Regions from separate parts of the Syntrophotalea acetylenivorans genome, predicted to be linked through region 1. Evidence: riboswitches for the same ligand, from Rfam matches in the RefSeq annotation. Region 1 holds a riboswitch; the other holds the start of a gene.
What was found. A riboswitch is a leader RNA that binds a small molecule or an ion and turns the genes downstream of it on or off. The one in region 1 is predicted to bind cobalamin.
Positions count from the first base shown of each region.

Region 2: another riboswitch for cobalamin. It lies ahead of A7E78_RS11545 (TonB-dependent receptor plug domain-containing protein); the one in region 1 lies ahead of cobA (uroporphyrinogen-III C-methyltransferase).

Region 1 is NZ_CP015519.1:1,350,371-1,353,775, reverse strand. Features, by position in the region: gene cobU (bifunctional adenosylcobinamide kinase/adenosylcobinamide-phosphate guanylyltransferase) at 1-121, opposite strand, end outside; gene A7E78_RS06200 (histidine phosphatase family protein) at 118-741, opposite strand; gene cobA (uroporphyrinogen-III C-methyltransferase) at 738-1,937, opposite strand; cobalamin riboswitch at 2,063-2,245, opposite strand; gene A7E78_RS06190 (response regulator transcription factor) at 2,455-3,102, opposite strand; gene A7E78_RS06185 (PocR ligand-binding domain-containing protein) at 3,129-3,405, opposite strand, start outside.
Region 2 is NZ_CP015519.1:2,512,326-2,515,730, reverse strand. Features, by position in the region: gene A7E78_RS11555 (aldehyde ferredoxin oxidoreductase family protein) at 1-750, shown strand, start outside; gene A7E78_RS11550 (MoaD/ThiS family protein) at 853-1,077, shown strand; cobalamin riboswitch at 1,184-1,362, shown strand; gene A7E78_RS11545 (TonB-dependent receptor plug domain-containing protein) at 1,495-3,405, shown strand, end outside.

The sequences.
Region 1 (3,405 bases):
GGTCGGTCACCGGAGAGGTCGCTACATAGGTGTGGGGACCGGGTAAACTTTCGGCCAATTGTTGGGCAAAGGCGCTCTTGCCGCTGCGGGCACCGCCGGTGATCAGGATCAGGCGACTCATGACCGATCCTCCCTGAGATGGCTCAGATCATTAAGGCCTGTAAGTACCCCTTGGTCGCCGAACAGGCGCACCGCCGAAACGGAAGCCGGTTCAATTTCGAACAACAGGTAATGTTTGGCCGGCAGGCCGAGCCAATGGCAGATCAGGGCGCGTATGACGCCGCCGTGGGTGAAAATTGCAACCGGCGAAGTCTGCGACGCGGCAGTCCGGGCGATACGCTCAGCTGCTTTTTGGATGCGGTGCAAGAAATCGGCGTAGGCTTCCCCTCCGGGGAAACGAAAATCGCTCTCCAGACCTGCCCAGCTGTCGACTTCGGCGGGATAATCTCGGGATATTTCCGCAAAGGAAAGCCCCTCCCAACGTCCAAAGTCGATCTCCCGCAGATTTGCGTCCTGTTGACAGGCCAGGTCGAGCTCCGAATGTGCGAGGGTTTGTCGTACCCGCAGCATGGGGCTGCAGAAGGCTTCCCGACAGCTCTTTAAGTCCGGACGGCCTGCCAGGGCGGCAGCCTGTCGCCGGCCGATGGGACCCAGGGGGACATCGTTCCGGCCGACGAATCGGCCCTTCAGCGCGTCGCCCGTATCGCCGTGACGGATTAGAAAGACCTGTGCGCCGCTCATGCCGCGATCCCTTCCATCAGCCTGCTCAGTAGGGCAAAAGCGCTTTCCTGTTCCGTGGCACCGGCCAATTCTTCCTGTAAATTGGGATGGAACCACTGCATTTTAGGAACGGCCGAGACCACTTCGCCGATCACGATTATGCCGGGCCCTTCGTTGCCGTCCGCCTCCTGTTCCACTTTTTCAACGATACTGGCCAAGGTGCCGATAAAACATTTTTGTCGGCAGGTGGTACCATCGGTGATAAGGGCCACCGGGGTGGTGGCCGGCCGACCCTGGCATACCAGTTTTTCGGCCACCGTGGCGAGCATGCTCTTGCCCATAAGCAGGATCAGGGTATCGGGCCCTCCGGCCATGCGCTGCCACTGTTCACCGCTCAGGCCGGCGCCGTTTTTTTTGTGGATGGTGTAAACCCCGAAGGATGAACCGTATTCGCGGTCAGTGATGGGGATTCCGGCGTAGGCCGGGGCTGCGGCCACGCAACTGACGCCGGGTACGATTTCGAAGGGAATGCCGGCGGCGAACAAGGCACGGGCCTCTTCACCGCCACGGCCGAAAATTGTCGGATCGCCTCCTTTGAGGCGGGCGACCTTGCGGCCCTGGCGGGCCAGGTCGAGCATCAGCCTGGTAATGTCTTCCTGACTGTATTTGTAGTTGCCCTTGCGTTTGCCGACATCGATCTTTTCGGCGTTCGGGGCGTATCGCGTCACCAGTAAAGGATTAGCAATGGCGTCGAACAACACCACATCGGCAGCTTGCAAGCAGGCCGCTCCCTTGACGGTGAGCAGGCCCGGATCACCCGGTCCGGCCCCGATCAAGGATACTTTTCCCGGGGGGGAATCTCCCTGAGGGGATTTGGCCGGGGAGAGGGTAGCGGGTTCCGAAAATGCCGTGGCGGCGGATTGCAAGCCGGGAAGGGTGAAGTCTCCATCAGTGGGCAGGTCGCCGCGCATCACGAGAATGCCGGCATCGCGGGCCTCCCTGGTGACCTGGCTATTGATGGCAGGATCGTCGGCATCGGCAATGACTAAAAAGACGTTTTCAAGATCTTTCTGTCGGTAGGGTTGCTGCCGTAAGTCTACGCATCGCAGTTGCGCACCCTGGTTGCTCAGCCGGGGAGTAAGTGATTGAACGAGGAGACCGTTGCCGACCAGCAGACAAAGCCGCCCCCGGATGGATAGATGAATCGGCAGGTGCATGGATACCTCCCCTGAAAAGAAAAATCCCCGGAGCCAAAAGCTCCGGGGATATCGTTTTTTATCCGCCAGCTATCGATATGTACACGTGTAGGGATTGCCTGACCTTTATCCTCGAAGGCCGCGACAGCACGTACATAGGACAGGCAGGTCTTCTGGCTTCCGGATCATCCTACCAGCCACGCCTTCCCTTTTATGAAAAAAAAGTGGCATCGTGTGGCTATCGTCACCGGTTACAGCGGCGGGACCGCGACGGATTTACACCGTCTTCCCTGTTAGGTTGGTTAAACACCTGTCCTGGATCAAATTGTGAAGTAAAGAGTTGGAACCTGAGAGCGTAACAATAAAATTGTTGCGAAGCTTTCAGTTTTCGATCTCTCAACCTGTTTATATTTCTAACAGAGGCTTCAACCGAAAACAATCCCTCATCGGAGGTATTTCTCCATTGCGCAACAGCCGGCCGAAAGCATGTGGCCACGAATTATGTTCCGCTCCAGGCATGGAGCGTCTTGTCCACGACTCAGTCTATGATGTGTTTTTCCTTGGCGGCGATGACCGCTTCCAGGCGGCTTTTTGCCTCCAGCTTTTTGAAGATGTTCTTGATGTGCGTTTTGACTGTTTCGGTGCTGATGTAGAGGGAATCGCTGATTTCTTTGTTGCCTTGCCCGCGGGCAAGGCATTCGAGAATCTGTTTTTCCCGTTTGGTGACCAATTTATCCGCGTTTTCACTAGCGGAAGTATTCTCCCATTCGATGGCCAGGTCCATGAGGTAGGGCGACATGGGTTGCTCATTGCGGGCAAAAGCGCGGATGACCTCGACCAGTTCGCTGATGTCTATGCTCTTGAGGATATAGCCGTTGGCGCCAGCCTGCATGGCTTCTTCGATGTAATGCCGGTCACTGTAGGAGGAGAAGATGAGCAGTTTCATGTCGGGGTATTGCTTGCGCAGGAGGCGGATGGCGGCCATCCCTGAAAGGCCCGGCATGTCGACATCGATCAGGGCGACATCCGGTGGGTTTGTTTTGATCTTTTCCACGGCTTTGAAGCCGTCGTTGGCTTCGCCGATAAAGTCGATGTCGGCATGCTGGCTGAGACTCATGCGCAACCCAGTGCGCAACAGGGGATGATCGTCGGCTAGAAAGACTTTAAACGGTTTGTCGTGCTGCATGAATCCCCCTCTCTTATCACGGTGGTTTAGTGTCCGCGCTGGCTATTTTCGTCCGTCACGGGCAGTGCCAGACTGATGCGAAGCCCATCCTCTGTTGTTTCCGCCAAGATGTGTCCCCCGTGGTTCTCGACCACTAGTTTACAAAAATGCAGGCCCAGTCCCAGCCCCTTTTTTTCGCCGGGTTTTTTGTGGCTGCTGGTAAAAAACCTGTCGAACAGCAGGTCTAGTTCCTCCCGAGGCGGACGGTCACCGCAATTGTGAAAGGACATTTCGATGTAAGAAACCCCCTCCTGCAGTGGAGGG
Region 2 (3,405 bases), 1.2 Mb from region 1:
AACTGCATGATTGAAAGCCTCGACGATTGCGCCCGTATCGACAACGCCATGGACAACATCGGCATCGACTCCATCGAAGGGGCCGTACTGATCGCTGTCGCCATGGAAGCCGGCGTTATTCCCTGGGGTGACGGCAAAGAAACCCTGCGCGTGATGAACGAAGAAATCGGCAAAGCCACTCCTCTCGGCCGCATCCTCGGCAACGGCACCAAGTCCGTAGGTGAAGCTTACGGTCTGACCCGTGTACCGGTTGTTAAGGGCCAGGGCATCCCGGCTTACGATCCTCGCTCGGTTAAAGGTATCGGCATCACCTACGCTACCTCTACCATGGGTGCCGACCACACTGCCGGTTACTCCATCGCTACCAACATCCTGCAGGTTGGCGGTCACATCGATCCGTTGCAAAAAGAAGGTCAGGTTGAGCTTTCCCGTAACCTGTCCATCGCTACCGCGTCCGTCGACAGCACCGGTATGTGTATCTTCATCGCCTTCCCGGCGCTGGATATCCCCGAGTGTCTGCCTGCTCTGATCGACATGATCAACGCCCGCTACGGCATCAGCCTGACCGGCGACGACGTAGTTGAGCTCGGCAAGTACATCCTGAAGACCGAAAAGGCCTTCAACGACGCCGCTGGCTTCACCAACGCCGACGATCGTCTGCCCGAGTTCTTCGAGTACGAGCCCATCCCGCCCCACAACGTGGTTTGGGATTTCTCCGGCGAAGAAATCGACGAATTCTGGAACTTCTAAGAATTTCGTAGATGCAATTGGTTAAACCGTTGTGGGCACCCGTGCCGGGTGCCCACAACTTTTTGTATTCAACCGCTCCACCCTATTCGAGGCCTGCTGTCCATGAAGATTACAGTGAAACTTTTTGCTATTTTTCGCAATGATCGCTTCAAGATAGAAGACCGGGAATACCCGAAAGATGCTACTGTTGGTGATGTTCTCACCGCTTTAGATATTGACCATCCTGAACTGGGCGTAGCCCTGATCAACGGCCGCCACGTGGATACAGAAACTGTCCTGACAGACGGACAAACCCTGTCCCTGTTCCCCAAGGTCGGGGGCGGCTAAACCTCTCCAGCATCGGATTATTTTGTTTTTCACCCCTGCGGGTGATTTACAGGCCAGGCATAACTGTTATCCTTAATGAGCGTCTGGCCAATGGACTGAATAACCAAAATCACATATCCGTCGGTGCCCCGTTGGGCTGAAAAGGGAAGTGGGGTGCAAATCCCCCGCGGACCCGCCACTGTAAGCGCGGACAACGGACCGAAATGCCACTGGCCAGAAAAGCTGGGAAGGCGGTCCTGCGAACGAAGCGCGAGCCAGAATACCTGCCGCTACGGATAACCCACATCATCTTCCCCGGGCTTATGGGAAGGTGGGCTGAGGCGGACATGAAATGTGGCTCTGTTATCCCTGGAGCCACACCCTTCTTCGCGTTCCTCTTTGCGCCTACCCCCGCCTGGGCACAAAGAGGAGTTCACTATGCACAAAATCCTTGCTGTGGCCCTGGCTGGTTTGCTTTTGCAGACGAGCCACGCCTGGTCACAAACCCCGCAAACTCTCGAACCGATCATCGTTACTGCTACCAAGCTGGAGACCCCGGCGCGGGAGGTGGCAAGTTCCGTGACAGTTATCACCAAAGAAGAAATTCAACTCAAACAGCAGGCCACTGTCACAGAGGTACTGCGAAGCGTGCCTGGGCTCGACGTTTCTCGCTCTGGGGGCCTTGGTCAGCTAACATCTGTTTTTTTACGCGGTGCCAACTCTGAACACACTCTTGTATTGATCGATGGGGTTAAAGCCAACGACCCCAGTTCGCCTAACAGGCTTTTTGATTTTGCCCATCTTTTAACCAACAATATCGAACGAATCGAAATCGTCAGGGGCCCCGCAAGCACGCTCTACGGATCAGACGCCCTTGGAGGTGTAATTCAAATTTTTACCAAAAAAGGGGCAGGGAAGCCCCAAGTTCAGGTTGCGGCCGAAGGTGGCTCCTATGAAACACACAAAGAACAATTCTCAATAAGCGGTGGCAGCGAACTCCACAATTATTCCCTAATGGCCTCATACCTTGAATCCGATGGTATAAGCAGTGCCGCCAAGTCATACGGGAACAGGGAAAGGGATGGCTATGAAAACATCGCAGTCTCTGGCCAGATTGGCTTAACGCCAACCGAAAATTTCGATTTTGATTTGATTTTCCGCTTTAATGACGCCGAAAGCGACCTGGACCTGGGTGGCGGACCTTCTGCTGACGACCCAAATTATGTTGGCAAATCAGAGTCTTCTTTCCTGCGCCTCCAAACCAGATTCGCACTCTTTAATGACCTTTGGGAACAAAAAATCGGTTTTTCTTTTTCAGACTACGACAGAACCTTTCAAAACAAACCTGACGCGATCAATCCCCTGGCCTTTGACGATAGCCAGTTTGAGGGGCAAACTTATAAAGTTGACTGGCAGAACAACTTTTATATAAAAAATAACACCATTACTCTAGGGATAGACTACGAAAAAGAGAAGGCAGACAATAAGGCATTTCTACAAGGAGTAGATCCAGTTGCAGGTTTTTTTACTTATACCTCTGAGACCAATAATGAAGAGGCCCATACTCTCGCCTACTATCTCCAGGACCATATCAATATTTCCGATGCTTTATTTACAACCATTGGCCTGCGACTTGACGACCATAGTGACTTTGCCTCCAAAGTTACCTACCAGATAGCGGCAAGCTATCTGGTTGAGAAAACGAAAACAAAAATCAAAGCAAGCCATGGAACCGGCTATAAGGCCCCTTCTCTTGTGCAACGCCTTGAGAACGCAACATACTCTAGCGTAAATTTTGGCACATTAGATACTCTTGGCAACCCAGACCTCAAACCCGAGGAAAATAGAAGCTGGGATTTTGGCGTAGAACAAACGCTGCTTAATGACAGGATCAAGCTGAGCACAACTTACTTTGAAAACAAGTTCAACAACCTCATTAAAAATTCCTACAACCCAGCCGGGTATGCTACGTATGACAACGTTAAAGACGCCAAAACCAAAGGAATTGAGATTGGCGCATCATGGCAACCCATTGCGAACTTTATTCTCTCCGCCTCTTACACCTATACTGATGTCGAGGATGCAAAAGATTTTTTAAGAATTCCTCGCAATAAATTTAGCGCTAATGCAAACTATCAGTTTATGCAAAAAGGCAACATCAACATCGACGTAATTTGTGTGGGAGAAAGAGAAGATGATCCCTACAACCTGGAAACGGGGGACTACGATCGAGTTGAGCTTGACAAATATACATTGCTTAACCTAGCTGTTTCTTTCAACGTCACTGAAAAATTACGCCTTTTTGCCCGAGCCGAAAACATACTTGACGAGGACTACGAAGAGGTCTGG